DNA from 2 places in the Arthrobacter citreus genome. Region 1 is predicted to be linked to the other one. Evidence: predicted binding sites of a transcription regulator. Region 1 holds the regulator's gene; the other holds the start of a gene.
The links. The regulator Rex, encoded in region 1, represses fermentation and respiration genes when NADH is low (regulators of the CRP and FNR family bind a similar motif). The targets are predictions, from matches to a motif close to CTTGTGAANNNNTTCACAAG.
Positions count from the first base shown of each region.

Region 2: AAE021_RS14180 (queuosine precursor transporter) is a predicted target of Rex. The motif match lies at 5,642-5,661, and genes of this name have one in related genera.

Region 1 is NZ_CP151657.1:52,679-67,592, forward strand. It holds gene AAE021_RS00220 (acetoin utilization protein AcuC) at 2-1,210, shown strand; gene AAE021_RS00225 (metalloregulator ArsR/SmtB family transcription factor) at 1,288-1,902, shown strand; gene gdhA (NADP-specific glutamate dehydrogenase) at 1,989-3,329, shown strand; gene AAE021_RS00235 (3-deoxy-7-phosphoheptulonate synthase) at 3,555-4,691, shown strand; gene AAE021_RS00240 (helix-turn-helix domain-containing protein) at 4,847-5,059, shown strand; gene AAE021_RS00245 (30S ribosomal protein bS22) at 5,207-5,305, shown strand; gene AAE021_RS00250 (HAD-IB family hydrolase) at 5,431-6,243, opposite strand; gene AAE021_RS00255 (glutaredoxin family protein) at 6,331-6,585, shown strand; gene AAE021_RS00260 (redox-sensing transcriptional repressor Rex) at 6,711-7,418, shown strand; gene AAE021_RS00265 (hypothetical protein) at 7,415-7,855, opposite strand; gene AAE021_RS00270 (hypothetical protein) at 8,339-9,193, opposite strand; gene AAE021_RS00275 (YceI family protein) at 9,393-9,935, opposite strand; gene AAE021_RS00280 (histidine phosphatase family protein) at 10,079-10,741, shown strand; gene AAE021_RS00285 (TlpA family protein disulfide reductase) at 10,836-11,435, shown strand; gene AAE021_RS00290 (cytochrome c biogenesis CcdA family protein) at 11,537-12,253, shown strand; gene resB (cytochrome c biogenesis protein ResB) at 12,383-14,146, shown strand; gene ccsB (c-type cytochrome biogenesis protein CcsB) at 14,155-14,914, shown strand, end outside.
Region 2 is NZ_CP151657.1:3,081,689-3,096,602, forward strand. It holds gene AAE021_RS14155 (NUDIX hydrolase family protein) at 19-558, shown strand; gene AAE021_RS14160 (DUF6707 family protein) at 619-1,491, shown strand; gene AAE021_RS14165 (FUSC family protein) at 1,642-2,658, opposite strand; gene tgt (tRNA guanosine(34) transglycosylase Tgt) at 2,765-4,129, shown strand; gene AAE021_RS14175 (hypothetical protein) at 4,199-4,501, opposite strand; gene AAE021_RS14180 (queuosine precursor transporter) at 4,727-5,464, opposite strand; gene AAE021_RS14185 (TetR/AcrR family transcriptional regulator) at 5,726-6,406, shown strand; gene AAE021_RS14190 (hypothetical protein) at 6,399-6,863, shown strand; gene thiD (bifunctional hydroxymethylpyrimidine kinase/phosphomethylpyrimidine kinase) at 7,003-7,848, shown strand; gene AAE021_RS14200 (polysaccharide pyruvyl transferase family protein) at 7,927-9,414, opposite strand; gene AAE021_RS14205 (glycosyltransferase family A protein) at 9,411-10,436, opposite strand; gene AAE021_RS14210 (S8 family serine peptidase) at 10,698-14,591, shown strand; gene AAE021_RS14215 (DNA-formamidopyrimidine glycosylase family protein) at 14,709-14,914, opposite strand, start outside.

The DNA.
Region 1 (14,914 bases):
CATGATCAACCGCGGACTCAGTCTTCCGGTCATGCCGACCCGCATCATCTGGCACGAGTCCATGCTGGAGTACAACTTTGGCCTCGGCCATCCCATGAGTCCGCTGCGCCTGGACCTCACGGCCAGGCTGGCCAAGGATCTCGGGATTTTCGATCTGCCCGGTGTCTCCCTGGGGGAGCCGTTTGTCGCCACCGACCAGGAGCTCGGGATGGTCCACGGCAGCGAGTACATTGCCGGAGTCCGGCGGGTCAGCGAGGACCCGCGGTCATCCGAGGAGAAGTTCGGCCTCGGCACCGAAGACAATCCGGCCTTTGCCGGGATGCACGATGCCAGCGCGCGGCTGGTCGGCGGATCACTCGCTGCCGCTGATGCCGTGCTGTCCGGTGACGTGGTCCATGCCGTGAACTTTGGCGGCGGAATGCATCATGCGGCCGCTGAGCGTGCCTCGGGCTTCTGCATTTATAACGACGCCGCGGCCGCCATCGCGCGGCTGCTGGCCGGCGGTGCGGGCAAGGTCCTATACATCGACGTCGACGCCCACCACGGCGACGGGACCCAGAGCATCTTCTGGAACGACCCCCGGGTCATGACGATTTCCCTGCATGAAACCGGGTTGACGCTCTTCCCGGGCACCGGATTCGCCAACGAAACAGGAGGCCCCGGAGCCGAGGGAACCGCCGTCAACGTGGCGCTGCCGGCCCGGACGTCCGACGCCGGATGGCTGCGGGCCTTCCACGCGGTGGTGCCGCAGCTCGCCGAGGCCTTTGCCCCGGACGTGATTGTGAGCCAGCACGGCTGCGACAGCCATTTTGATGACCCGCTGACCAACCTGCGGCTGAGCGTCGACACGCAGCGGCAGGCGGCCCTGACGATCGCTGACCTGGCAGCCAACCTGTGCGGCGGCAGATGGATCGCGACCGGCGGCGGCGGCTACAACGTTGTTTCAGTGGTTCCCCGTTCCTGGAGCCTGCTCATGTCGGTGGCGGCCAACGGGCGGGTCCGGTGCAACACTCCGGTGCCCGACTCGTGGCGGGAGTACGTCAAGGAACGCTACGGGGAGGATTCCCAGCCCATGATGGGTGACGGCGTTGAGCTGTGGTGGAGATCCTGGGAAGTCGGATATGACCCCAACGATGAAATTGACCGCACCGTGATGGCCACCCGCAAGGAAGTCTTTCCGCTCCATGGACTGGATCCCTGGTTCGATTAGGCGGCGTTCCGCCGGGCGGCCCGGACCGCCCGGCACGGGAACCAGCCTTTGTCCGCGAAACGGATAAAGTAAGTGTCATGGTCATCGATGATGTTTTTGCCGTCATTGCGGAGGGCACCCGCCGGGAGTTGCTGGGTGCGCTGCGCAGCGGGGATAAGTCCGTAGGCGCACTCGTGGAAGAGCTGGAAGTCAGCCAGCCCACCGTCTCGAAGCACCTGAAGGTCCTCCGCGAAGCCGGCCTGGTCAGCATGCGCGCCGAGGGACAAAAGCGGTACTACTCGCTGCAGTCGGCCCCGCTCGAGGAGATCGTGCTGTGGCTCAAGGCCTTTGATCTTCCGTCGCTGCAGGCGGCCAAGACTCCCGGCGTGCGCATTGCATCGCTCAGCCCTGCGGGCGCGGCGGGCGCAGCCGGCGCGGCACCGGGCTCCGCTGTTGGTAACTCTGCCGGGAACACGCCGGGGAGCGCCCGAACCGGGCGCCAGCTGTTCACCGGCCGTCCGTCGTCGGCGCCGGACCAGCTGTCAGCAGCGGCCGCAGCGTCAGCCGGGCTGGAGCCCGGAAGCATTGAAGCCCAGCCGGCGGGCGCGGATCAGGCCGCGGCACAGCATCTGGGCCGCACCGTCGGCCGGGCAGCTGAGCGGGCCGTCGATTTGCTGGGACAGCTTCCCAAGTTCCGGCGTCGGCGTTCCTAGGCTGACTTCCCCCGTCACACATCGCAGGCCCGGCGGCCGGGCGCTAGCGTAGTACGCGGGGAATACTCGAAGGAGCAATCACAACCATGGACCCAACACTCATCAGCGTGCGCGACGACGTTTTCCGCCGCAATCCGGGAGAAACCGAATTCCATCAGGCGGTGGTCGAAGTTTTCGACAGCCTGGAGCCGGTGCTCCGAAAGCACCCGGAGTTCGGCGAGGCCGCCATCCTGCAGCGCATCTGCGAGCCGGAACGCCAGATCATTTTCCGGGTGCCCTGGGTGGATGACCATGGGCAGGTGCAGATTAACCGCGGCTTCCGCGTCGAGTTCAACTCCGCCCTGGGGCCCTTCAAGGGTGGGTTGCGGTTCCATCCCTCGGTGTATCTGGGCATCGTCAAATTCCTGGGCTTTGAGCAGATCTTCAAGAACGCGCTGACCGGCATGCCCATCGGCGGCGGCAAGGGCGGCTCCGACTTCGATCCGCGCGGGAAGTCCGACGCCGAAGTCATGCGTTTCTGCCAGTCCTTCATGACCGAGCTTTACCGCCACATCGGCGAATACACCGATGTCCCCGCCGGTGACATCGGCGTGGGCGGCCGGGAGATCGGCTACCTGTTTGGCCAGTACAAGCGAATCACCAACCGTTATGAGTCCGGCGTGCTGACCGGCAAGGGCGTGAGCTGGGGCGGCTCGCTGGTCCGTCCGGAGGCCACCGGCTACGGCGTGGTGCTCTTCGTTGAAGAAATGCTCAAAACCCGGGGCCTCAGCCTGGACGGGCAGCGCGTCATCGTCTCCGGTTCAGGCAATGTGGCGATCAACGCGATCGCCAAGGCCCAGTCCCTCGGGGCCAACGTGGTGGCATGCTCTGACTCGCAGGGCTACGTGGTGGATGAAACAGGCATTGACGTGTCCCTGCTGCGCGAGGTCAAGGAAGTCGAGCGCGGACGCATGACCGATTACGCCAAGCGCCGCGGCAGCTCCGCCACGTACGTGCCCGGCGGTTCCATCTGGGACGCGGGAGCAACGGTGGCACTTCCGTGCGCCACGCAAAATGAGCTCGACGACGCCGACGCCGCCACCCTGATTAAGTCCGGGGTTGTGGCCGTTGCCGAAGGCGCCAACATGCCCTGCACACCCAAGGCCATTGAAGCCTTCCAGGAAGCCGGCGTCCTCTTCGGCCCCGGAAAGGCAGCCAACGCAGGCGGTGTTGCCACCTCCGCGCTGGAAATGCAGCAGAACGCCAGCCGGGATTCTTGGTCCTTTGAACACACCGAGCGCCGGCTGACGGAAATCATGGTCAACATCCATGACAACTGCGCCCGGACCGCCGAGGAATACGGTTCCCCCGGCAACTACGTGGTGGGCGCAAACATCAACGGCTTTGTCCGGGTGGCTGACGCCATGCTCGCCCAGGGCGTCATCTAACCGCGCCGGATTTGCCAGCGGAGGCGGACCGGGTCTACGGTCGGAGGCATGACAAAGCGTTGGTATGCGTATTTTCCGTTGGCTCTGGAGGAGCCCGCGCGGTAATACGCTGACGCCAACCTTCAGAGCCACCGGGGCAGGGGATCATTCCCTGCCCTTCGCCATATCCGGCGGGCTTTGATGAGTCTTCCCGCCGGTCCGCACCACAGCCGAACGGGAAAGACCATGACTGTTATCTCCGGAGAACTCACCGGGACGGGCGCTGGCCCCAGCGCTCCCAGCCCTGCACCGAACACCTCCAATCTTCGGGTCAGCGCTTTCCGCACCCTGCCCGCGCCGGTCCAGCTGGCGGAGGACATGCCGCTCACTCCCGCTCTGGCCCGGCACATCGAGCGGTCCCGTGCGGACATCCGGGCCGTCCTGAACGGCGTCGATGACCGGCTGCTGGTGATTATCGGCCCCTGTTCAATCCACGATTCCGAAGCCGGCCTGGAGTACGCACGAAAGCTGGCGGCTGCCGCCCGGGAGCACAATCAGGACCTCCTGATTGTGCTGCGCGCCTACTTCGAGAAGCCGCGCACCACCATTGGGTGGAAGGGCCTGATCAACGATCCCCGGCTGGACGGATCCCACGACATCGCCGAGGGCCTGCGCGCAGCCCGCCGGTTCCTCCTCGGCGCCGGTGAACTGGGCCTGCCGGTCGGCACTGAATTCCTGGAACCCATCAGCCCGCAGTACCTGGCGGACCTGGTGAGCTGGGGCGCCATTGGCGCGCGGACCACCGAGAGCCAGATCCACCGCCAGCTGGTCTCCGGACTGTCCATGCCGGTGGGTTTCAAGAACGGAACCGACGGGTCACTGGACATCGCTTTGGACGCATGCCAGGCAGCGCTGGCGCCGCAGACTTTCCTGGGGATCGACGGCGGCGGCCGGGCCTCCATGGTCAGCACCGCCGGTAACCCGGACACGCACGTCATCCTGCGCGGCGGAACAGCGGGGCCAAACTTCTCCGCGCCGGACGTCACCGCCGCAACCGATGCGCTCAGCGGCAGGAACCTCAACCCCCGCCTGGTCGTGGACGCCAGCCACGCGAACAGCGGCAAAAGCCACGTGCGCCAGGCTGAGGTGGCACTGGAACTGGCGGACATGCTGGGGAAGGGCGGAGCGGCGTCGTCGGCCGTGGCCGGAGTGATGCTGGAGAGCTTCCTCGTTGCCGGTGCCCAAAAACTGGATGAAGCCAATCCCGGGTCCCTGGTCTACGGGCAGAGCATCACCGATGCGTGCATGGGCTGGGAAACCAGTGGCCAGGTCCTGGCGGCACTGGCCGAAGCTGCCCGCAGGCGGCGCGAAGATGGCCAGTGAACTTCCGCTACCGTGACCTCGGATACTAGAGTGGAAGACCGGACAGTTATTCCACATGACGGTCCCCAAGAGCAGTCCCCAGTGGCAGTCCCAGCGTCCTCCGGCCAAGCTGCACTGCAGCCGGATGTTGCGCATCAGCAAAGGACTCAAGGCAAATGGCAGACGAGGGAAATTTCTCGGACGTGAGGTTTCTGACCGTGTCAGAAGTTGCGGATGTCATGCGCGTGTCCAAGATGACCGTGTACCGGTTGGTCCACTCGGGCGAGCTGCCCGCTGTCCGTTTCGGCCGTTCTTACCGGGTACCGGAATCGGCGGTCCAGCAGGTACTGAAAAACGCCGTCATTAACGGGCGCTCAGACACTGCGTAGTGCTGTCACTGGATACCGCGGCGAGGCGGTACCCTGTTAAAGAACGTTTTACATCGTGGCAACTATCTGCCGGTGTCAATGCGCGGGTGCCAACGGTGCCGAAGCGTTGGAGCCGGCGTCTGACTATTTCAAGTTTGTGAGGACTCTGTGGGTTCAGTTATCAAGAAGCGCCGCAAGCGTATGGCAAAGAAGAAGCATCGTAAGCTGCTTCGCAAGACCCGCCACCAGCGTCGCAACAAGAAGTAACCAGGATTTTTCCTGGGCAAACCCGCCGTCCCTTCGGGGACCGGCGGGTTTGTCGTTTAAAGCGGGTTGTCCTGCGGGCCGCAGGGGCCGGTACTGCCGGGGCTGAGTGGTGCCAGGGATCCCGATTAACGGGACCGGACCCAGGAGAAGCCCCGCCACAGCCCATAGGCCCCGCCGGCAATGGTGGCACCCTTCAACCCCAGGGTTGCCGCGCGCCGTCCGGACCGGAAATCGTAGATGGGCCAGTTGCGGTCCCTGGCATGGCGGCGCAGCCGGGAATCCGGGTTGATCGCCACCGGATGTCCCACCAGGCTGAGCAGGGGCACATCGTTGTAGGAGTCGCTGTAGGCCCAGCAGCGGTCCAGATCCAGGCCCTCTTTCTTCGCCAGGACCTTCACGCCCTCGGCCTTCGCCGGTCCGTGCAGGAATTCCCCCACCAGGCGCCCGGTGTACAGTCCGTCATCGATTTCGCTGACCGTCCCCAAAGCGCCCGTCAGGTGCAGCCGGTCCGCGATGACTGACGCCACCTCCACGGGGGTGCCGGTCACCAGCCAGACCGGCCGGCCGGACTTCATGTGCTGTTCGGTGAGGGCACGGGTGCCGGGCCAGATCTTGGATTCGATCATCTCGTCGTAGACTTCTTCGCCCAGGACCCGGATATCCGCCGCCGCCAGGCCGGTGGCCAGCGTCAGCGCGGCGTCGCGCACTGAATGAACATCCTTGAGGTTCTCGCCCTGCAGCATAAAGCGCACCTGTTTGCGGGCAAAGCCGAAAGCTTCCCGAAGCGTGAAGACCCGCCGCTGGTACATTTTGCGCCCCACATGGAAAAGGCTTGCTCCCCGCATCAGGGTATTGTCGACGTCGAAGAACGCAGCCTCGCCGGGTTTGACCACCGCTGGCAGAGGCTCGGAGGCTCGTACTGCGGTGGTTCTGGGCATACCCCTGAGTCTACGCAAAAAGTCGGCCGGAGCACTGGTGCCCGGACAAGGCACGGCATAACTGGACCCGGCGGCTATTTTAGATGTATGACCTCATCAGATGCGCACCCCGACCTGCTCCTGCTGACCCGCCCGGGCTGCCACCTGTGTGAAGCGGCCCGGACGGTCCTCGAACGGATCCGCGCCGACCTCGGCGTGGGTTGGCGTGAACAGTCCATCGAGGGGGACGCGGACCTTACCTCCCGCTTTGGAGAAGAAATACCAGTGCTTCTGATCGACGGGATCCAACGCGATTTCTGGCAGCTGGACGAGGCCCGGATCCGGCGGCTTCTGGGAGCCTAGCTTCCCGGGGCTTTGTCCGGCCCCGCTGCGGGCTTAGAGTGGGAAAACCGGGCAGCCCGGAGGGACCGGCGGCAAGCCGGCAGGAACCGCAGCCGCCCGGGCGGCACAACAACCGATAGGGACATGTGAGCACCTCCGAGGAATCCGACCGGCTGGCCGGTGCGGCCGTCCGGCACATCCCTCCTGCATCCCTGGCCCGCCTGACCATCTATCTGCGGGCCCTGAGCAGCATGCTGGGCGAGGGAATTGACCGGGTGTCCTCGGACGAACTGGCGGAAGCGGCGGGAGTTAATTCCCCCAAGCTCCGCAAGGACCTGTCCTATTTGGGTTCCTACGGCACCCGGGGCGTTGGGTACGACGTTTCCTATCTCAGCGAACAGATCGCCGCAGCCCTGGGCCTGACCCGCAACTGGCGGGTGGCGATTGTCGGCGCCGGAAACCTCGGCCGCGCCTTGGCCGGTTACCCCGGATTCGGATCCCGCGGTTTCGAAGTGGTGGCGCTGTTCGACGCCGACCAGTTGGTGATTGGCCAGGAAGTCGGCTGGCTGCGGGTCAGCTCCATTGAAGCCATGGAGAGCGTACTGGAGCGGACGGGAGCAAACATGGCTGTCCTGTCCGTTCCCGCAGAGGTGGCGCAGGACCTCTGCGACCGTCTCGTGGCGTCGGGCATCACCAGTATCCTGAGCTTCGCACCCGTGGTGCTGCAGGTCCCGGACGATGTCCAGGTGCGGAAGGTGGATATGGCCACCGAGCTGCAGATCCTTGCCTACCACGCGCAGCGGGCCCAGGTCTCGAACATTGCGTCCAAGGCCCGGGCCCGGCTCGCAACCTAGGGTGGGGGCGGAGTAACGAACCCTGAGGGCTCGCTCAAGTACTGGCTGCGCCGGGGCCGAAAGTACCTCCTGCAGTCACTGCGGTACAGCATTCCCAGGCCGGCGGCGGCCACCAGCAAAGCAGCCACCTGCACTCCTGAGCCGGCGGCAACCGCTTCGGTGAGTGCCGCTGCTGCGAGGACGGAACCACCAATGCGGGCCCAGTTCCTGCCTTCACGGATCAGGACCGCGAGCAAAAGATAGATTCCGAAAACCACCAGGGCTGCGGCCAGGGTCACCACCTGCATCGCGGCGGCATATTCTCCGGCATCAACCCCAAGCATCTCGAGCTCAGCGATGTTTGGCGGCAGCTCCGTTACCGGGCTGCGGCTTGTCGCGATTCCACCGCTGAGGCTGATGATCCCGCCAACCACGATCAGCGCGAAAGCCAAGCTCACCGCCCGCGGCCTGGGGCCCTTCCACTCGCTGAAGGGAATGCGCGCCGGCAGCGCCGGTGGTGGAGCAGCCGCCGGCGGTTTGGGGATCACCAGTTCACCGGCCGGTAATGCTGTTGCTGTGGGGGGTCCGGCTGTTGGCGGGGCCGGTCGGTCCGCCCTTCGGTGTGCGGCCGGAACCCGGGCCCCGAGAACACCCCGGGCTTTTCTGCCGAGGTCAAGGACACGGGGTTTTTGGGGATTGGGGGAAGCGGGAAGTGAACTCATGGTCGGCTGCCGCCTTCGTGAAAAGGGATACGCTCCCCGCCGGACTCTGCTGCCGTCCAGAGGGGTCATCAAACGCTACAGCGCAGGAACGGCGGTGTGACCAGCTGCAGTGGTTTGAGGGGCTTCGCGGGAACAAAAAGGGCCGGTCCGGACTCCGGACCGACCCTTTGCCCGCTTCAAGCGGGAAGGTTCAGCGCTGTGCCTCTGACCCCGCGGCTGTCAGTAGTAGGGGCCGAAACGTGGCCGCGGCTGGAAGTACGGCTTCGCCTGGGGGCGGTACAGCATCACAATGCCGGCGATCCCGGCGAGCGAGCCGAGCAATCCGATCAGCTCCATGGGAGAGGAGAACGCAAGGCCGCTCAGCAGGGAGAGCAGTGCCGATACGGCGGACAGCGCCGCAAAAACGGTTCCCAGAATCCTCGCCCAGTTCTTGCCCCTGCGGACCAGGAACGCAATGAGGACGTAGACCAGCAGGACGATCAGCGACAGGACGACCCCGGTGGTCACGAAGACGCTTCTGAACGTTTCCTCGTTCATGCCGGCGTCTTCGACCATCTGCCGGTCACTGTCCGAAAGCATGGTGAAGCTGACGGAGTCCGCGAGGGAGAGGTATGTGCTGGTCAGGTAGATCAGCGTCAGGAGCCCCGCGGCGAGGATCAGCCAGAATCCCGTCATCACATCACGGGGAGGAACGGGCTTGCCTCCGGGCATCTGTCCAGCCCCGGGAGTGGCATAACCGGACGGCTGCGCCGACTGGTAGCCGTACGGGCTCTGCGGCTGCTGGCCGTACTGCTGCTGCCCGTACGGAGGCTGTCCATAGGAGGGCTGCTGGCCGGGAGCCTGTGCCGAGCCCTGCTGGCCATACGGAGTGTAGGGCTGCCCCTGCTGGGACTGGCCATACTGGGGCTGACCATACTGCGGCTGGCCGGATTGGTCCTGGCCAACCGGATTCTGGCCGTACGGGGGAGTCTTCGGCAGGCGCTGGCCGTACCTGGGTTCGTCGTCGGCCGCAGCGCCGGGGTCCCTGGGCTTGTTCGGGTCGCGGGGGTCCGGGGAATTCGGGGGTGTGCTCATTGTGCGCCTACTTGCTCGTTGGTGCAGATGCTGCCCTGGCAGACGCCGGGTCTTTTCGGTGCAGCGGTTGGATTTCCCCCAGCCTATCGCGGCTGCACCCTCCGCCGCAGGCCTTCCCCCAGATGCAGAAGGACACCCCGGCGCGCTGCCGGGGTGTCCTTGTGTAGCTGTCGGTGAGGGCGGGTGCCCGGGCCTTGGGCTAGGCTGCCGCCACGAACTCGGCGTCCACGCTGATGGTCACCTTGTCGCCCACGAGCACGCCGCCGGTTTCCAGGGCTGCGTTCCAGGTCAGGCCGAAGTCCTTGCGGCTGATGACGGTGGAGCCGGAGAATCCGGCGCGGGTGGCGCCGAAGGGGTCCACGGCCACGCCGTTGAACTCGGTGTCCAGGACCACCGGAAGAGTGGTTCCCTTGATGGTGAGGTCGCCGGACACCTTGTAGGTCTCGCCCGAACCCTCAACGCCGGTGACGGAGAACGTCAGCTCGGGGAACTGCTCGACATCAAAGAAGTCCGCTCCCTTGACGTGGCCGTCGCGGTTGGCATCGTTCGAGTTGAACGACGCGGACTTGATCACGGCGTTGATGGTGGAATCGCTGATGGACGGGCCGACCTCCATGACCGCGGCGACGTCGTCGAAGTTGCCGCGCACCTTGCTGATTCCGGCGTGACGAACGGTGAATCCCACCTCACTGTGCGAGCCGTCGAGGGTCCAGGTGCCGGTGGAAAGTCCGTTGGGGATCATGCTGTTCTCCTGTTGCTGGTTGGTGTCGGGGTCAAACCCCGATGCATGTCGATGCATTTGCATCTACTCTGACACAGATTCGTTCAAGCTTCAAGTATTTCGGAGATTTAGTTCCGGACGCTTCCTCTGCGAAACTTATAGACATGTCCCGTGCCTCGATCCACCTCGTCCGCCATGGAGAAGTCTTCAATCCGGACGGTGTCCTCTACGGGCGCCTCCCGGAGTTCCATTTGTCCGAACTGGGACAGGAAATGGCCCGCCGCGTCGCCGGCCACTTTGAAGACCGCAAGAATGACGGCGCGAAGCTGGTGCACCTGGTCGCGTCGCCGCTGACCCGGGCGCAGGAGACCGCTGCGCCGATCGCCGCCGCCCTGGGTTTGGAGATCGCCACCGACGAACGCATCCTGGAGGCGACCAACCGGTTCGAGGGCCTCTCCGGGGTTACCAGCAGGCTGCGCAACCCGCGGTACTGGCCGCTGATGTACAACCCGCTGAAGCCTTCCTGGGGAGAGCCCTACACGGCGCAGGTGGAGCGTGTCATGGCCGCGGTGCAGGATGCCCGGAGGCAGGCTCTTGAGCTTGGCGGAGACAAGGCCGAAGCCGTTTTGGTCAGCCATCAGCTGCCCATCTGGGTGACGCGCCTGGCCGCCGAGGGCCGCAAGCTGTGGCATGACCCCCGTAACCGCCAGTGCACCCTGACTTCCGTCACCACGCTGGATTTTGATGGTGACACGCTGATCGGTGTCCGCTACGCGGAGCCCTCCGCGGACCTGCTGCCCGGGGCTGCGAATATTCCGGGAGCATAATAGTATTACTACGCGTTGTAGAAGTGGCAGCCCCCGCCGCGATGAAAGCTGGAAATAGTTGAAGAATCCTCAGAGCACTCCCCAGCCGGATGCCATGCGCCGCCGCTCCTTCCTGAAATTCGGCGCCGGCCTGGCCCTTGGCGTGCCCCTGGTCGCCGCAGCGGCGGGATGTGCCGTGGAGGATCCACTGGCTGCACAGGCCAAAGCGGGGGACAACAAGAACTACATTGCCGGTGACGGATCCGTTACTGAATACGCCGCCGGCCAGCGCGGCGAACCGGTCGAATTCAGCGGCACGCTCTTTGACGGCACAACCGTTCCCTCCTCGGACTTCGCCGGGGACGTGGTGGTCCTGAACTTCTGGTACGCGGCCTGCGCACCCTGCCGCAAGGAAGCTCCGGACCTGGTGGAGCTGCACGGAATGTTCGAGCCTGACGGCGCGCGTTTCTATGGCGTGAACATCCGCGATGAACGCAGCACCGCCGAGGCCTTTGAACGCTCCTTCGGTATCGATTACCCCAGCTTCCAGGACAAGGACGGCGGAATCCTGCTGGCCATGACGCAGTTTGTGCCGCCGTCGGCCGTTCCCACCACACTGGTCCTGGACCGGGAGGGACGTGTGGCCGCCCGCATCCTCGGCCTGGCAGACAAGAGCACCCTGAAGGCCCTGATCTCCGACACGCTGGCAGCCTAGCCGGCATGTTTGATTCCGCCGTAACCGCAGCAACCGCCGTCGTTCCCGCAGCAGCGCTGCCGGCAGCGAATGTGTTCGCCGAAACCATCCTGAACGGGTCCATGCTGCTGGCCATCCCCGTTGCAGCCCTGGCCGGGCTCGTGTCCTTCCTGTCCCCGTGCGTCCTGCCGCTGGTTCCTGGCTATCTGGGCTACGTCACCGGGCTCACCGGCGTGGACCTTCAGAAGCAGCGCCGCGGCCGGATGTTCGCCGGCATCGGACTGTTCGTCCTGGGGTTCTCGGCGGTCTTTGTCATTATCGGTGCTGGCGTCGGGCAGCTGGGCAGCTGGCTGCGCGGCGCCGACCAGGCCTGGATTACGCAGGCCCTGGGCGCCGCGATTATTGTTCTGGGCATCGTTTTCATGGGCGGCCTGAGCTGGTTCCAGCGCGACCGGAAAATTGCCGCACGACCGCCGGCCGGGTTGTGGGGTGCCCCGCTGCTGGGTATCACCTTCGGGCTGGGCTGGGCGCCATGCCTTGGGCCGACCCTGTCAGCAGTGCAGCTGCTGTCCTTCTCCGGTGACGACGCCAGCGCCGCCAAGGGTGCGTTCCTGACCTTCATTTACTGCCTCGGCCTGGGGCTTCCCTTCCTGCTGATCGCGCTGGGGTTCCGGCGCGGCATGGGCGCACTGGGCGTTTTCCGCCGGCACCGGCTCGCCCTGCAGCGTTTCGGCGGCGGCATGCTGATTGTCCTGGGCGTCCTGATGCTCACAGGAGTCTGGAACATCTGGATCAACCATCTCCAAGGTTGGTTGGATAGTGTGACCCTGCCGATCTGATGAGCTTTTCCCCCGAGCCAGCCACGGCTCCTGTCCAGCACGAACCCTCAAAAGAACTATGAGAACCAGTTGAACCGTGAACCGGATGTTTTGACCGAAGCCGAGAAAAACGGCGGCAGCACCTCCGCCGTGCCCGGAAAGGGCGGCAAGGGCGGTAAAGGCGGCAAAACCGGCGGCCGCAACGGTGATGTCCAGCTGCCCTCGCTTGGCCCGCTGGGCTTGCTGCGCTGGGCCTGGACCCAGCTGACCAGCATGCGCACGGCACTGTTGCTGCTCCTGCTGCTGGCCGTGGCGGCCGTGCCGGGTTCGCTGTTTCCGCAGCGGCCGGCCAACCCCGCCGTCGTCACCCAGTACCTGGAGGACAACCCGGACTCCGGCCCCTGGCTTGACCGCTTCCAGCTCTTTGACGTGTATTCCTCCGTCTGGTTCTCGGCCATTTACCTGCTGCTGTTCATCTCCCTGATCGGCTGCGTCATTCCGCGGGCCAAGGCCCACTACCGGGCCATGCGGTCCAAGCCTCCGCGCACCCCCAAGCGGCTGTCCCGGCTGCCGGAATACGGCACGCTGGCCGTTCCGGCGTCGTCGGGCCTCACCGCCGCCTCCGCCGTCGAACAGGCAGCGCAGATGCTGCGGAAGCGCGGCTACCGGGTGGATGTCCGCGATCTCGACGGCGACCGTCCCTCCGTGGGCGCCGAACGCGGCTTCGCCAAAGAGGTGGGAAACCTGGTGTTCCACACGGCCCTGATCGGGGTCCTGGTCTCCATCGCCGTTGGCGGGCTCTTTGGTTACAGCGGCCAGAAGATCGTGGTGGAGGGGGAGTCCTTCGTCAACACCCTGGTCGGTTACGACTCCTTCACCCCCGGCACCAGCTTCACCGAGGAGCAGCTGGCCCCCTACTCGCTGACGCTGGACAAGTTCGATGTCCAGTTCGACCGCGAATCGCAGACCCACTACGGCCAGCCGCTGGACTTCGCCGCCACCATGACGGTGAAGGAAAGCCCGGACGCCGAGGAGCACACGGAAACCCTGAAGGTCAACGCGCCCCTGACCATCGGCGGCAGCCGTGTCTACCTGGTGGGCAACGGTTATGCCCCGGTGGTCACGGTGCGCGACGGCGAGGGCAACATTGCGCTGCAGGGCCCGGTTGTTTCCGTCCCCAGCGACGGCATGTACACCTCCTTGATGGTGATCAAGGCTCCGGATGCCAAGCCGGACCAGCTCGGCTTTGTGGGCTTCTTCCTGCCAACGGCCATGCTCGATGACCAGGATGTGTCCTACTCCGGTGACCCGGACCCGTTCAACCCGCAGTTGAACCTAAACGCCTACTACGGGGATCTGGGGTTGGATGAGGGCGTGCCGAGCAATGTCTACGTGCTCGACACCGAAAACCTGACCGAAATCAACAGCCGGAACCTGGATGAGGGCGGCATTGTGCTGGGGGCTGACCAGACGTACGAGCTGCCCGAGGGCAAGGGTTCCATCTCCTTTGACGGCATCAAGCGGTACGCCGCACTGGACATCCACTATGACCCGGCCAAGATCTGGGTCCTCGGCTTCGCCACCCTGTCGCTGGCCGGTCTGGCCGCCTCCCTGTTCCTGGCACGCCGCCGCATTTGGATCCGCACCGGCACCCACGAGGACGGGCGCATCATGGTCGAGTACGGGCTGCTGGCCCGCGGCGAAGACCAGCGGTTGTCCAGCGAAGCGGCAGCGGTCCGAAGCCTGCTGGAGAAGCAGTGGTTGGCGGGCAGCAGCACAGTGGAGGACAATGGCGCGGAGGACACATCCGCTCCGGGTTCCGGAGAACACAGCACAAACCGGCACACAAAGCCCGGAGCATCAGCGGTGGACAGCAAGGCCGCTCAGGAGAAGGAAACAGGTAAGGACTCGTAATGCCAGACATGCCCTCCATTGACTACACACTCGCTGAGTACAGTGAGCTGTTCATGCTGTTGGCGGCGTTCGCCTATACGGTGGCGTTCCTGGCCTTCACCTGGGACCTCGCGCAGAGCAGCAGGACCATCAAGGCGGTGGAGAGCAGGCTGACGCAGCAGGGCTCCGCAGCCCCGGCGAAGTCTGAAGCGTTCTCCGGCGCTTCCGCTCGCACGGCCGGCTCCGGACGCCCCGGGGGAGCAGGCTCCGACAGCTACCTGGCCGACGGAAACGTCCGCGGCTGGGATGCCGACGGCGAGCCGGTGGCACAGACCGCCGACGCCTCCATGGGATACGTGGGGGCGCGCCGGAACACGGCCCGCGTTGCCGTCGCACTGACCGTCCTTGGTGCGCTGATCCACACCGCCGCCGTCGTTTCCCGCGGCATGGCCGCCCACCGTGTGCCCTGGGGCAACATGTACGAGTTCTGCACCACCGGCGCCCTGGTGGTGGCCGTGGTGTTCCTGCTGGTCCTGCTCAAGCGCGACCTGCGGTTCCTGGGCACCCTGGTGCTGGGTCTGGTCCTGGTCATGATGATGGTTGCCACGATCGGATTCCCGACGCCGGTGGCACACCTGATTCCCGCGCTGCAGAGCTACTGGCTCATCATCCACGTCTCCGTGGCTGTCATTGCGTCGGCACTGTTTACCCTCACCTTCGCCATGTCGGTGCTGCAGCTCCTCCAGGCCGACCGCGAGACCAAGATCCGCGCCGGCGGAACGTCCAAGC
Region 2 (14,914 bases), 850 kb from region 1:
TTGCGGTAGAACACTGCTATGAGTGTTCGTACCCCTGATCCCTATCCCGGCTGGCTCTCCGAAGAAGACCTGCATGAGGCGAGGCAGCGCCTTCCCATGGTTTACGTGGAAGCAGTACCGGTCCGATGCGACCCGCTGGGCTACGTCACCGAGGTGGGCCTGCTGCTCCAGGCCACCGAAGAGGGCAAGATGGTCCGGACCTTTGTCTCAGGACGCGTCATGTACCGCGAAACCATCCGGGCGGCGCTCCTGCGTCATCTGGAAAAGGACCTCGGCCCCATGGCCTTCCCCCAGCTGCCGCCGGCACTAACACCGTTTGCCGTTGCCGAATATTTCCCGTCGCCGTCCCAGTCCGGGCTGACGGATGAACGCCAGCACGCCGTCGCCTTGGCCTACCTCATTCCCGTCACCGGAGAGTGTGATCCCCGGCAGGATGCCCTGGAACTGTCCTGGCTGACACCCGAGGAGGCCCTGAGCCCTGAAATCTATGCCGAGTTTGCCGGCGGCCGGGGAGACCTCCTGCGGCAGGCCCTCGCCTCGGCCAGCTGGGGACGCTAAGCGTCCGTTACCGCTTCTTTATATACTGAGGGCCGATTGTCCGAAGAGAAGGAACCAGCCATGCCAGAGAGCCAACCGGAATCGTACACATTCCGGGTCAATGCCGAGCTGCTTGCACCCGGGCAGATTCCGGTGCATGAGAGCACCTCGCTGGCTCCGGTCCGGGACAGCTCAGTGGAGAACGACGACTTCGGCGTGCCCGCACTCGTCCATCTGGTGCTGGAGGATGGCATGACGCTGCGGCTGGCGCACGGTTCTTCGGTTCGGGTCCAGGCCCCCGCTCCATCCGGAGCACCGGCGGATGCCGTGCGGGTGGTTCCGGCCGAGGAGGAAAACTACGCCGCCGTGGTTGCCGCCGCGGCTGCCGCTCATCCGGACGACACCCGGGTCCAGGAGATTTCCGCCCGGCTGAGCCGTGGCTTGAACGTAAAATCGGGCAGCAACCTGCGTGATGTCCGGGATCTCGCGCACACTCTGTATGTGAACCTGGATGATGCGGAAAACGCACTGCAGGTCTGCAACATCATTACCGGGCTGCCGTTTGACGGGAACTTCGGCCGGTGGAACTGGATCCAGGCGGCACTGTCACTGGCCGCCCACATCACGCATGAATCCGGAGACGAGGAAACGTCGGCGGCATACGCGCAGGCGGTCCGGGCAGGCGACGCCGCGGAAAGCGATCCGCTGAAGGCCAAGCTTGCTGCCGAAATGCTGCAGCGCCAGCTGAATGAGCCCAATCTTTACGACCGCGAGATTCACCGTTCCGCAGAGGCCGGAGACGAGCACAGTGAACGGGACTGGCGTGTCCTGCGGCTTGACGCGCTCCTGTACCTGCGTGCCCATGGCGGGTCCCAAACGCTGTCGGAAAGTGAACTGGACCGGCGGATCCGCAACGAGCTCATAGCGGTGCGGGGCCTGAACCTGGATCTGTAGGAACCTAAACCTGCAGGAACGGGAACCCGGAACCTTCTGGAAGCCGTGGCCACCGGCCGGTTTCCGGGGCTAGTCCCCCAGAGGCAGACGGCGGGGCTACCTCCCAGCGCCGGTTTTCCGAGGCTGCTCCCCCAGCAGCGGTTTCCGGCGCTACTCCCCCAGCAGCGGACGGCGGGCGTTGCGCCGCTGGTACAGCTGGACTGTCAGCACCATGGCCATGCCCACCGCCGCTCCGATGACAGTTTCCAAGGCCCGATCCTGAATCAGCAGCAGCGGATCGCCCGGATGCGCCAGTTCGGTGCTCACCAAGGCCAGCGGGGTAACCACAACCTGCGCCAGGGCGTACTGCCGGGCAATGAGCATTTCCGCGCCAAACTGCAGCAGGGCTATGACCACCACCATTTGCCACGGCCGCAGGCCCGGCACCAGAATCAGCGCCGTGAGCAGCAGTCCGCCAAAGGTTCCCAGGATCCGCTGCAATCCGCGGTGCAGGCGGTTACGTACGGTCAGTCCGACCAGCGGCACCGTCGCGGCCACCATGGCCCAGTAGTTGTGCCCCACACCCAGGACCGTTGCTATGGATCCCGCGACTGCTGCCACCACGGCATACTGGGCGGAGTCAGCGTAGATGGCGCGCCTCTCGATGGAGGTGAACCGCCGTCGTTCCGGTTTTTCCCATGACGTGCGGTGCCGGCTCAGGAGCCACCCGGAGAGACCCAACAGCAGGGAAAAGACTACGGTCGCGGCAGCCACCAGCATCGCCTGCGGAATCGGCGGCTGGTGAGGCACTGAGGAAATGGCGGCGTAGGCAAAAATATGGAACAGGGATCCGGCTGGCCGAAGCCGCCAAAAACCGGTTGCCAGCGTTCCCAACCCGGCCACAGCCGTGGTTCCAATGACGATGTCCCACGCGCTGGGTTCCAGCCGGGATGTCAGCGTGCCGGCAAATATCACTGCCAGCATCAGGGCGCCGGCACGGAGCTGATGGCCAAAACGCTGCCGGTGAGGCTCATTGCGTCCATAGATGCCGGTGAAGGCACCGAAACTGGCGAAAATGGCAAGGTCTATCCGCCCCAGCACGAGCAGCAGGAGCAGGGGAACTCCAACACCAAGTCCGCATCGAACCGCCACATGGTGGTCATTGTGGGCGGGTCCGATCCGGAACATGTCGCGCAGGTGATTCAAGACGGTCGGCCCGGCCTTTCACATTCGATGGGAAGCGGCCATAACCGCACTTTCCACCGTACGCCCGCCCCTCACCCGCTCCGGAAAAATGTGGCGGGCGTCCCAGCCTTCCGGGAGAGTGGGCAGCCCCATCCCGCCGGCGCATCCATCACCGTGGAGGGTAAGGCAAAATGGAGGGGTGTCCTCCTCAACGTTCTCCTTTGCCCTCGGTAAGCGCCTGCGCGAAACCACTGCCCCAACAGCTGAGCAGACGCAGGCCAACGGCGGTGAGTTCCAGGGCCGCACCGGCACCATCACCACGCCGCACGGAGAAATCGCGACGCCGGCGTTCATCGCTGTAGGCACCAAAGCCACGGTCAAGGCGGTGCTGCCCGAGTCGATGGCGGATCTCGGCGCACAGGCGCTGCTCGCCAATGCCTACCACCTGTACCTGCAGCCCGGTCCCGACGTCCTGGATGCAGCCGGCGGCCTGGGCAAGTTCATGAACTGGTCCGGACCCACCTTCACCGATTCCGGCGGATTCCAGGTCATGAGTCTTGGTGCCGGCTTCAAGAAGGTCATTAACATGAACGCCGACGGCACCACGCACGCCACCGGGGCGGACGACGCCGTTGCGCCCGGCAAGGAGCGCCTGGCACACATTGACGACGACGGCGTGTGGTTCAAGTCCCACCTCAACGGCGACAAGCACCGCTTCACCCCCGAGGTCTCCATGCAGGTCCAGCACCAGATCGGCGCGGACATCATGTTCGCCTTTGATGAGCTGACAACCCTGATGAATTCCCGCGCCTACCAGGAGATGTCCCTGGAGCGGACCCGCCTGTGGGCGCAGCGCTGCATCACCGAACACGTCAGGCTCACCGAAGAACGTGCCGGCAAGCCGTACCAGGCGTTGTTCGGGGTGCTGCAGGGCGCACAGTACGAGGATCTGCGCCGCAAGGCATCCCGCGACCTGGGCGCGATGGACTTTGACGGCTTCGGCATCGGCGGAGCCCTGGAAAAGGAAAATCTCGGCACCATTGTGCGCTGGTGCACCGAGGAACTGCCCGAGGACAAGCCCCGCCACCTGCTGGGCATTTCCGAGCCCGACGACATCTTCACCGCCATTGAAAACGGTGCCGACACCTTCGACTGCGTGTCCCCCACCCGGGTGGCGCGCACCAGTGCGTTCTACACTCCGCACGGGCGGCTGAACCTGTCCAACGCCCGCTTCAAGAAGGACTTCACGCCGCTGGTGGAGGGCTGTGACTGCTATGCCTGCGCGCACTACACCAAGGCCTACATCCACCACCTGTTCCGCGCCAAGGAAATGGTGGCATCCACTTTGGTGTCGATCCACAACGAGCGCTTCACGGTAAAGCTGGTCGACGACGCGCGCCTGGCCATCGAGGACGGGTCCTTCTTTGATTTCAAGGCGGACACCCTCGGGAAGTACTACAGCGCAACACGCTAGGAAAGCACCACGCCCCGGCCCTGGCCATTAGCCCGGGGCGGGGTAACCGAACCGGCTGCCGGCAGGCCGTTAGTTCCAGGTTCGGGGCAGCGGCGGGTTCTGTTCAGGATCCTGCTCTCCGGAGGGACTCTGGTCCTCCTCGGGCGGGTCTTCCGGCCCGCCCGAAGACCCGCCCGACGATGATCCGCCGCCGGGCTCCGGCTCGTCGGACACCTGAGGACCGGAATGGAAGCCCTCGTTATCGGCGGCTTCCGATGCACCTGCCGTTTCGGTCTCCGCCGCATCGGCATCCTTATTACCGCGGGACAAACTGCCGGCGTCCCGCCCGCCACCGGGTTGTCCGTCTTCCGCTCTGCCGCTGCTCTGCACCATTATTGTTCCTCCTCAGCGTCGTTCCGCATCACCGGAACCGTCATGCCTCCGCCACCGGCGCCGTCGTGCTTAGCCACCGGCACCGTCGCAACCGTTACCGCCTTTGAACGGCGTTGGTTGCGACGCTAGAACAAAAACCCCGGGCACAAAAGAGCGCGGCGGGGATCCGCTCCATTGAATGCGGTTAGCCGCCGTGTCTACCGTGCGGTGTTTACCGTGCCGTGTTTACCGTGCGGAAGCGGAAACTGCGGCAGCGGCGTAGCTGGGCTCGCGCTTCTTGATCGCCTTGATGACGACGGCGGTCACCGGAACAAACAGGAACTCGATCAGGGTCTTATACACAAAGCCGAAGATGACGTAATTAACGAAGGCGCCGGCGTCGGTAATGCCAATGACGGGGGCGGCGATGGCGCAGAAGATCAGCGTGTCGGCAAACTCGCCCACGCCGGTGGAGGCCATGAGCCGGCCGATGAGAGCACGCTCGCGGAACCGCTCCTTCATTTTCACCAGCACCCAGGAGTTGAGGGTCTGTCCGGCCAGGAAACCCAGCAGGCTGGCGGCCACGATCTGCCAGACCGGGCCCAGTGCCACCTCCAAGGCTGCCTGCTTGGCCTGTCCGTAATCGTCATCGAACCCGGGCAGGGCAATGATGACCGCAAAACTCAGGGCAGCCGCCGCCGAAACCGCGAACCCGGTGAAGATGGCGCGGCGGGCGGCCTTGAAGCCGTAAACCTCGCTGATGACGTCGCCCAGGATGTACGCCAGCGGGAAAAGGAAAAACCCGCCGTCGGTCACGATGCTGAAGTCACCGAAAATCGGCCCCAGCACCACTCCCTTGGTGGCTCCGATGTTGGAAATGACGATGACCACGCACATGATCGTCAGGATGATGTCGTAGTGGGAGCTGCCGCGGGCTGCGAATGCCGGGGCTGGCGTCGGATCGACGCCGGTGGAGGTGGGCATGGGAGTTCCGTTTCCTAGTGGTTCGCCGAAGCTGTTTCCGGCTGTATTAGCACTGTGCCCGCTGCACCGGGCGGCCGTAGAAGGGCCGTCGTCAATTCTGCCACGTTCCCGCCGGCAACGGACGACGCCGGGAGGTGAACGGTGCGCGGCACCGGTGCTCTCGGTCCCGGCAACAGATTTTTGAACGCGTTCAATAATGTGATGTACTGGCGGGCGTGCCGGTCACCGTGCGGGCATATAACTGAACACAAGGGAGCGTTAATGGCCGCCACGGTCAAGAGTGAGCAGACCCGGCGGCAGCTGATCGATTCGGCGCTCGAGCTTTTTCAATCCCAGGGGTACGCCAAGACCACCATGCGGGGCATCGCGGAGCACGCAGGCGTGTCGGTGGGCAACGCCTACTACTACTTCCGGTCCAAGGACGAGCTCGTGGCCGAGCTGTACAGGCTCCTTCAGGATGAACACCGCAGCCGGACGCTGCCGCTGTTGCGCGAGGGACATAATCTGGGCGAACACCTGCGGCTGATCCTGCTCGCCCATCTGGACATCATGGGTCCGTACCACGACTTTGGGGCGCACTTTCTGCGGCTGGCCATGCCGCCGTCGCCCGTTCCCGCCCGCCGCGGCCGCCAGAACCCGGCGGACTCGAGCATTGGGCGGGCCAAATCGATAGCGCTGTTCCGGCAGGCCGTCACTGTGTCACGGCCCCAGCCGCCCCTTGCCATCCGTGATGACCTGCCCGAGCTGCTGTGGCTGGTGCATATGGGCGTAACCCTGTTTTGGATCTATGACCGTTCCCCCGGGCAGCGTCGCTCGCGCCGGCTTGCGGACAGCGTCGCGCCCCTGGCCGCGAAGCTCGTTATCCTCTCCCGCCTACCCGTGGTGCGCAATATCGTGGAAGATGTAGTTCACCTATTCCAGGGGGCCAGACGCGATGACTGACAAAGCCGACGACGACGTCGCGCTTCCTCCCCTGGCCGCGACCGACACCGTGTTCTCGGATTCGAAGGTGCTTCCAGGACCGCTGGCTTCTGCCCTCGGCTACGTTGTTGCGTGTTTTGTCCTGGCCTCGATCGCCACCGTGGTGGTGGGATGGGGCACTGCCCGGGATTTCTGGGGCTATGTGTGGACCGTCGTCGTCGCCGCTTTTTATGCCGCTGGCCTGGGTCTGTTCACCGCCCTGCCCGTAGCCCTGGTGCTGGGCTGGTCGCTGCGCCGCGTCTTGAACCAGGGCATCCACATTCTGGCGTTCTTCGTTGTCCCGACACTTCTTGCGTGGCTCATCATTGGCCTCAGCGTTCATTCCGTGGTGGTGCCGCTGCTGATGGCTGCGGCCATCGGGCTGTCCATGGCTGCGGGACGCGCCGTCATCTGGAGGCTTGCACGCCCCTACCCGTAGGCGGGTGTGCCGGCGTCACGCGCAAGGTTTTCAGCAGGGGGCTCATGGGGCACCCGCCTCCCGCTGTGCGGAATGCCCGGAAACGGCAGCATCGAGGGGCCGCTGGCACCGGTGAACCCTTTGGGTGGAAGATGGAGTCATGTCTGCTAACACACACTCCGCCGGAAACGCTGCTCCGGCTGTCACTCTGACCATTGCCGGTTCCGAAGCCACCGGCGGCGCCGGCGCCCAGGCCGACCTGAAAACGTTCCAGGAACTGGGAACCTACGGCATTGCCGCCCTGACGTGCATCGTCTCGTTCAACCCGAAAGACAACTGGAACCACCGTTTCGTGCCCGTTGAGGCACAGGTAATCAGCGACCAGCTCGAAGCGATCCAGACCGCTTATGACCTCGATACCGTAAAGATCGGCATGCTCGGTACGCCGGCAACGATCGACACCGTGGCCAAGGCCCTCCAGAGCCAGCAGTGGACCAACATCGTCCTGGACCCGGTCCTGATCTGCAAGGGCCAGGAACCGGGAGCTGCGCTGGACACGGACCAGGCGCTGAAGGCGCAGATCCTTCCGCTGGCAACCTTTGTCACCCCCAACCACTTCGAATCCATGTCGCTGGCCGGAATGGATGCCATCGAAAGCGTTGAGGACCTGCAGGAAGCAGCCCGCCGCATCCACGAAGCGTCGGGTGCGGTGGTCCTCGCCAAGGGCGGTGTGCGCCTCGACGGTGACGACGCCGTTGATGTCTTCTACGACGGTGAAACCATGGAGGTTCTTCGGGCACCGAAGGTTGGCGATGTCGCGGTCAGCGGCGCCGGATGCACGCTTGCGGCGGCGATTACCGCCGAGCTGGCCAAGGGCGCCACGCCCCTGGCCGCAGCGAAAACCGCCAAGGCATTCGTCACCGAAGGAATCCGAAACCGGGTCTCCTCCAACGCCCCGTTCGATGCCCTGTGGCAGGGCAACGCAGGCAACGGACCCGCGCTCTAGGTTCCTCGGATTGCCCGCCGCCGGCGGGTCAGACCGGCGGCGGGTCAGGCCGGCGCGAATGACGCCGGAGCGGGTGAGCTAGCGGCGAAAAAGCTTGGCGTAGGCGCGGTGCAGGGAAAGAGCGCCCTTAACCGTCCGCGATGACAGCAGCCGCTGGTGTTCCGCCTGCAGTTCCGCGTACTCCCGCCGCTGCTGCTCCAGATAGGACCGCATCCTGTCCTCTTCAACACCTGCCTGCGCCTCCATGCGCGACCGTCCGTAGAATTCCACCGCGATGTGCTGCGTTGGAGCCAGCCACGATCCGGTGGCGCCAAAGTACTGCGCCTCGGGAAGATCAGCAGTGTATCCGGCTGCCGGAGTACCGGCGTGGAATGCGGCGGCCACGGCGTCCCACCACGATTTGCTCCAGGCAGTCCGGGACGGAAGCGCTGCCCCCAGGTGGCGGGAAATCTCTGTACGGCGCTGCCAGGCCTCCGCGAGGGCGGGACCCAGCAGGCCTTCCCGCAGGGCGGGAACCGGAAGGACATAGTCGGCCAGTCCCCAGTTCCCCATGACTCCGGAAAGCCGGACCCCGCTGTAGTTGTCCGGTGCCAGGCCCAGGACGGGGACTCCGGCTGACAGCGCGAAGACCGCCGGATGGTACCGGGAGGTGAGCACCAGGCTGGCCCCAGCGGTTACCCCGGCCGCTTCCCGCGCCGGGAGGACGGGCAGCTGCAGGAACGGAGTGCTCATGGCATCGGTAATCCGGGCGTGCGCTTCCATGTCCCAGCCATGCTCCGCACCAACACCCATGTGGGGAATGAAAACCGCCGGCAAGCCGGTCTGTCCGTGCAGGATGTCCAGCTCAGCTCCGAGCTGGGCGAAGAAGTCCTCCGGCGCATCGCTCAGTGGAGACACCGTCACGGCGGTGTAGCCGCTCTCGGGCAGCCCTGTGGCCCCGCTTTCCGCCGATAGCCGGGGCCAGGAGAACGGCGCCGGCGCCAGGAATGAAGCATCATCCAGTCCTGCGGCGGACAGGATGCCCAGGCGGCGTGCCAGCTGCAGGGATGAAGGCTCCCGCATTGAGCACAGGTCCGCCGAGAGCAGCATGTCGGCCAGAACGATGGTGTCCGGAGCGGTCAGCTGCGGTCCGAGCGTCTGGCCGGAAACGACCAAGGGTTTGCCCAGTTCCCGCGCAATTGCCACCGCTGCGGCCCGCTCATACAGCAGCCATCCGTACCGCGAGTTCAGATTGCCGCCGCCGGCGATCAGGAGGCCGTCGCACTCCGACAGCACGTCGATCAGGGTCCGGGCCGGATCTTCCGGAGGCAGCTCCGAAGTGCCCGCCAAATGGGCACGGATGTCCCGCAGATAGGACTCCCGCTGTGCGGGGGGCCAGGGAAAAGGCAGCGTCGCGGCTGCAGGGGAACCAAACAGCCGCTCGGTCTGGGCCGGATCCCGGGACAGCAGCACCACCTGGAGTCCGCGGCTGCGGAGCTCATCCGCCGCCGCATGACCCATGGCTTCGTCGCCGGCGTGATACACGTCCTGGCCGAGGTCAGCCAGCACCGCAATGCGGGAGCTCATGGGCGGGACTTCCCCGGCAGCGCACTCCGGAGCGCGGCCACTGCCGCGCCTCCACGCCGCAGGAATCCGCTCAGGCTGGTCCTGTGCGTAACTGTTTCCTCGAGCCGGTGGATGGCCTCGTTCAGCTCCGCCTGCATCGCATCCATCCGCCGCTGGTTTTCCAGCAGCAGCTCCTTCTGATCGGCCATCAAACGGCTCACTTCAAGCAGGATGCCGAGACCGCCCTGGGTCAGATCCTTCCGCAGATACTCATCCCGGACCTGGCGGTCAAAACGCCGGTGGTCCTCCGCTTTATCGAAGATGCTGTTGGCATCAGCGCCGCTGGCGGCAGGCCGTTGACTCCAAAAAGCAAGAGGTTCCCCATCGAGGAACCCGATCGGCTGGCGCGACAGGACGCGGATGTTGAATTCCCAGTCACCGCAGACATCCATTTTCTCGTCGTAATATCCGAGTTCTTCATGCAGCGAGCGGCGGTACAGGAAGGAAATAGGCACGGCACGGTTAACCTGCAGCATCTCACCGAGGGATATCTGCTGAATATTTCCCCAGAAAGGTGCGGATCCCGTTTCTTTGATTTCGCCGCCGACGATTTCCTCATACAGTATGGTCGTCCGTACGACAACCCCTGCGTCGGAACAATTATCCAGATGGCGGACCGTCCGTTCGAGAAACTCCGGATGCCAGAGGTCATCATCATCATGAATGGCAATGTAGGTGGAGTCACAGCTGCGGATGCCGGAATTGGACGCTGCTTCCATCCCCCGGCTCGACTCGTGGTTCACCACCGCGACCAGCTCCCGGCCGGCCTCGGGAAAGCGCGCCAGCACCGCTTCGACCTGATCACGGTTGCCCCCGTCATTGACAATAACCACCCGGAATCCGCGGTATGTCTGGGAAAAAATGTTCTTGAGAGCCCGCTCCAGAAACTGTGGACGGTCCTTGGTCCTAACGATGACTGCTACGGACGACGGCACTGGCGCTGACACTTCGCTCCCGGGGTTTGGCTCCACTTCACCCTCCACGATACCGGCACCGGGCGGTGCCGCGGATATGGGTCGGCAGCCGGCCGCGGACAGCACCCCTGAAATGATCAGTCTTTACTGTTGACATCTGTTTATGGAGGAACAAAGGTACAGGTAGCGCCCCGATTTGTTCCTGACCAAAAAATCGCGGAACTACCCAGCTCGTCATTACTCAATACCTCATTGCCAAGTCTCGGTCGGTGGAATCGGAATCAAAAGTTCGGATCCCAGGCTCCGGCAGCCTCTTTTATAAGGAGAAGTATGAATAATCCAAATTATCGGAGATCGGGAAAGGCCACGCTGGCGACACTTGCCGGCCTGGCCTTGGTCTCCAGCATGTGGACCCCGGCTGCGGCCGTGGAGGGGAACACGCAGGGTGATCCGACCGCACAGGGCCTCGCCCGGGTGACGCCGGACCTCAAGGTCTCTGCCGACTTGTCCACGAAGCAGGGCCCGGTCTCAGTATTCGTTCAGTTCACGGGCAAGGGCGCTTTTGAGCAGACACAGCCGCAGGAAGTCCGTGATGGACTTGCGGCACCCCTCAATAAGGCCTCCGAGGTGCAGCAGATTCGCACGTCGATCGAGGCACAGGCTGAGGAGGTTGCCGCACAGGCTTCCTCCAGCATCATTTACACCACCACCAACACCATTCCGGGCGTCGCCATCAACGGTGACGCCGAAGCCATCAGGGCGCTGGCAGCCCGCGGCGACGTCGCCAAGATCACCGGCATCGTGCCCAAGACCCATGAGAACAAGGGCGGGGATATCGACGTCCGGGCCCTGGATTCATGGGTTCAGCGTGACCAGACCGGAGAGGGCGTCACCATAGCCGTCCTGGACACCGGACTGGATTACACCCACTCCGACTTCGGCGGCCCGGGCACAATGGAAGCCTTTGCCCAGGCGCAGGCATCCGACACACTGCCGGCTCCGGAATCAGGTCTGTACGATCCGGAGAAGTTCGCCGGCGGCTGGGACCTGGTGGGCGACGACTACAACGCCGATCCCTCCATCCCGGAGCTGTACAGCCCCGTCCCGAAGCCCGACGCGAACCCGCTGGACTGCCAGAGCCACGGCTCGCATGTAGCCGGCACCGCCGCGGGCTACGGCACCAACGCCGACGGCACCACTTTCGAGGGCGACTACTCAACCCTCACCGCCGACGATGTTAATGCCATGGGCATCGGCCCGGGCACGGCTCCCAAAGCCAAAATCGTCAGCGTCCGCGTTTTCGGCTGCGAAGGCTCCTCTGAGGTGGTCGGCCAGGCACTGGACTACGTCCTGGATCCGAACGGCGACGGGGACTTCAGCGACCGCGCCCAGGTGGTCAACATGTCCCTGGGCTCAACCTTCCCCGCGTACGACGATCCGGAAAACGACATCGTCAATGCACTGACCGCCCAGGGCATCCTGTCCGTGGTCTCCTCCGGTAACTCCGGCGACATCTACGACATCGGCGGTTCGCCGGGCAGCGCTGAAACAGCACTGACCGTAGCCAACAGCGTCGGCTCGCAGACCACGCTGGACGCGGCCAAGGTCCTTGCCCCCGAGGCAGGAACCGCAGCCGGCCAGTACACGGCGAGCTTTAACTACGCCACCGCTCCGGCGGACGCCCTCACCGGAACCGTCGTTATGGGTCCGGACGGGGACAATTCCGACGGATGTGCACCCCTTGACTCCGGCAGCAATGCCGGCAAGTGGGTATGGCTTTCCTGGGATGATGACTCCAGCACCCGCGAATGCGGATCCGCAGTCCGCTGGGACAACGCGGCCAAGGCCGGGTACGCCGGCGTCGTCGTCGACTCCACCCTCAACGGTTTTGATGCCGGAGTGGGCGGCAACGCGCTCATCCCGGGTATCCAGCTCACCGCGGATTCCTCCGAGGAACTGCGCCCCGCAGCCGAGGCCGGAACGCTGGAACTCCAGCTCGACCCCGCACTCGTGGGCTCGGTGACCGGGCAGTCCGGCGCACTGGACACCCTGAACTCCAGCTCCTCGCGCGGCGTCCACGGTTCCAACGGTGTCATCAAGCCTGACGTCGCTGCTCCGGGTACGCAGATCAAGTCCGCACAGGTGGGCACCGGAACCGGTGCCTCCATCAAGAGCGGAACATCCATGGCGGCTCCCAACGTTGCCGGCATCGCGGCCCTGGTGATTGCTGCGACCGACTACAACCCGTACGAGGTCAAGTCGATCATCATGAACACCGCCACCCATGATCTCCTGACGGCTGACGGCGTCGTCTACGCCCCGAACCGTGTTGGTTCGGGACGCGTTGACGCGCTTGACGCACTGGAGACCTCGGTTCTGGCCTACGATTCCGAGAACCCGCGCCTCACTTCGGTGAACTTCGGTGTCCTGGAACTCGGCGCCAAGCCGATCGAGCTCACCCGCTCGGTCACGGTGGAAAACAAGGGAGATTCCCCGCAGACGTTCACTGCTGAATACCTGACCGCAACGCAGGTTCCCGGCGTAGTCATCAGCACGGACACTGCAGCGTTCTCCGTGCCCGCCAACGGCAAGGCCACGGTCCCGGTCACGCTCAGCATCGCGGATCCCGCGGCGCTGGCCAAGACGATCGACCCGGCAGCCGAGAAGCTCCAGGGCGGCAACGCACGTCAGTACATTGCCGAAGCCTCCGGGCGGCTGCAGCTGACGAGTGAAACCTCCGAGACTCTGCGGGTACCGGTATATTCCGCTCCCAAGCCGACCTCCAACATGAAGGCCAGCTCCAAGATCACGTTCGCCGACGAGTCCGCGCTTTCCACGCTGACCACGTTCAGCGGCCGTGCACTGAACCAGGGCAAGGACAGCGAGGCCTACACCTCGCTGGTGACCCCGCTGGTCCTCGGTGCCGAAAGCGAGCGCAAGAGCGGCCTGGCCCTCGAGTCCCTGTACTCGCTGGACCTGCGGACCGTGGGAGCTTCCTCCAACGTTCCGGCACTTGCTGCAGCCAAGGCAGACATGAAGGATTCCTTCCTGAACATCGGTATCAGCACGTGGGAGAACTGGCCGTCGCTGAACAGCAACAGCCAGGTTGCGGTTGAACTCGACACCACCGGTGACGGGGCTGCCGATTTCCTGGCCGCCACGAGTTCAGCCTCCGGGCTGGATCAGCTGGTCTTCGCGGTGTACCCGGTCACGGGTGAAACCCTGGGCGATCCGCTGGGTGTTTTCCCGGTCAACGGCGCACTCGGAGATGTTGACACCAACAATTTCGACACCAATGTGCTGACGCTGCCGATCCCGGCTGCCGCCCTCGGCCTGGACCTGACCAAGTCCGCTCCGGTCCAGTACCGGGTGGCCACCTCCAACGCCCTGAGCGTCGATGAAAGCGGCCAGAACGTCCCGGTCGATTCCACTGACTGGATTGACTTCAACGTCACGGAACCGGCCATGTGGTTCCAGGGCGCCAAGGGCACCGAAAAGGCCAACGCCTTCGTGGAGGCCGACGCCGCCACGCTGGCGGTCAACCGGCAGGCCACCACCACCGAAGGCAAAGCACTGTTCCTGCACCACCACAACGCCGAAGGCGTCAAGGATCAGGTTGCCAAGGTGGAACTCGGTCCGCTGCGTTTCGCTGACGCTTCGGGAACAAAGTTCGAGTCCGAGATCAATTGGATGGCGGATGAGGATCTGACGACCGGTTACAGTGACGGAACCTACCGTCCGTACGGGTCCATCAACCGTGATGCCATGGCGGCCTTCCTGTACCGCCTGGCCGGATCGCCTGCGTTCGACGCACCGGATGTTTCCGCTTTCTCCGACGTAGCCACTGATAACCAGTTCTACAAGGAAATCTCCTGGCTCGCCGCAACCGGTATCTCCACCGGTTACCCGGACGGCACGTTCCGTCCGGTGGCTCCGGTCAAGCGCGACGCGATGGCCGCATTCATGAACCGGTTCGCCGGGGAACAGTGCTCTGTCGAAGGCGCGAAGGGCTACCAGGCACCCGGAACGGCATCGTTCACTGATGTTGCTCTCGACAACCAGTGGCACAGGGAAATCTCCTGGATGAAGGACTCCGGCGTTTCCACCGGGTACCCGGATTCCAGCTACCACCCGTATGAAGATGTCTCCCGTGAAGCCATGGCGGCCTTCATCCAGCGGCTGGACACCTACAACAACGACAACGGCGGCTGCAACTCCTTCTAGTTCGGCAAGAACTGGACTGCTGGCAGCCAGCTAAAAACAGGGCCGTGGGTCCGGGAGCAATCCCGGACCCACGGCTCTTTTTTCTGGCTGCCTCGAGGGGAAGACCATTTCAGACAGTTATTTCAGCAGCCTGGACAGCCTCCGGTCCGCGAGCAGCTTTCCTCCGGTTTGGCAGGTGGGACAGTACTGCAGCGAGGAATCGGCGAACGAGACCTCACGGACCGTGTCACCGCAGACCGGGCAGGGCTCCCCGGTGCGGGCATGAACACGCATGGCCCGGCGTTTGGAGTCCTTCAGCTCGGCGGCCGGACGGCCGGACGCGT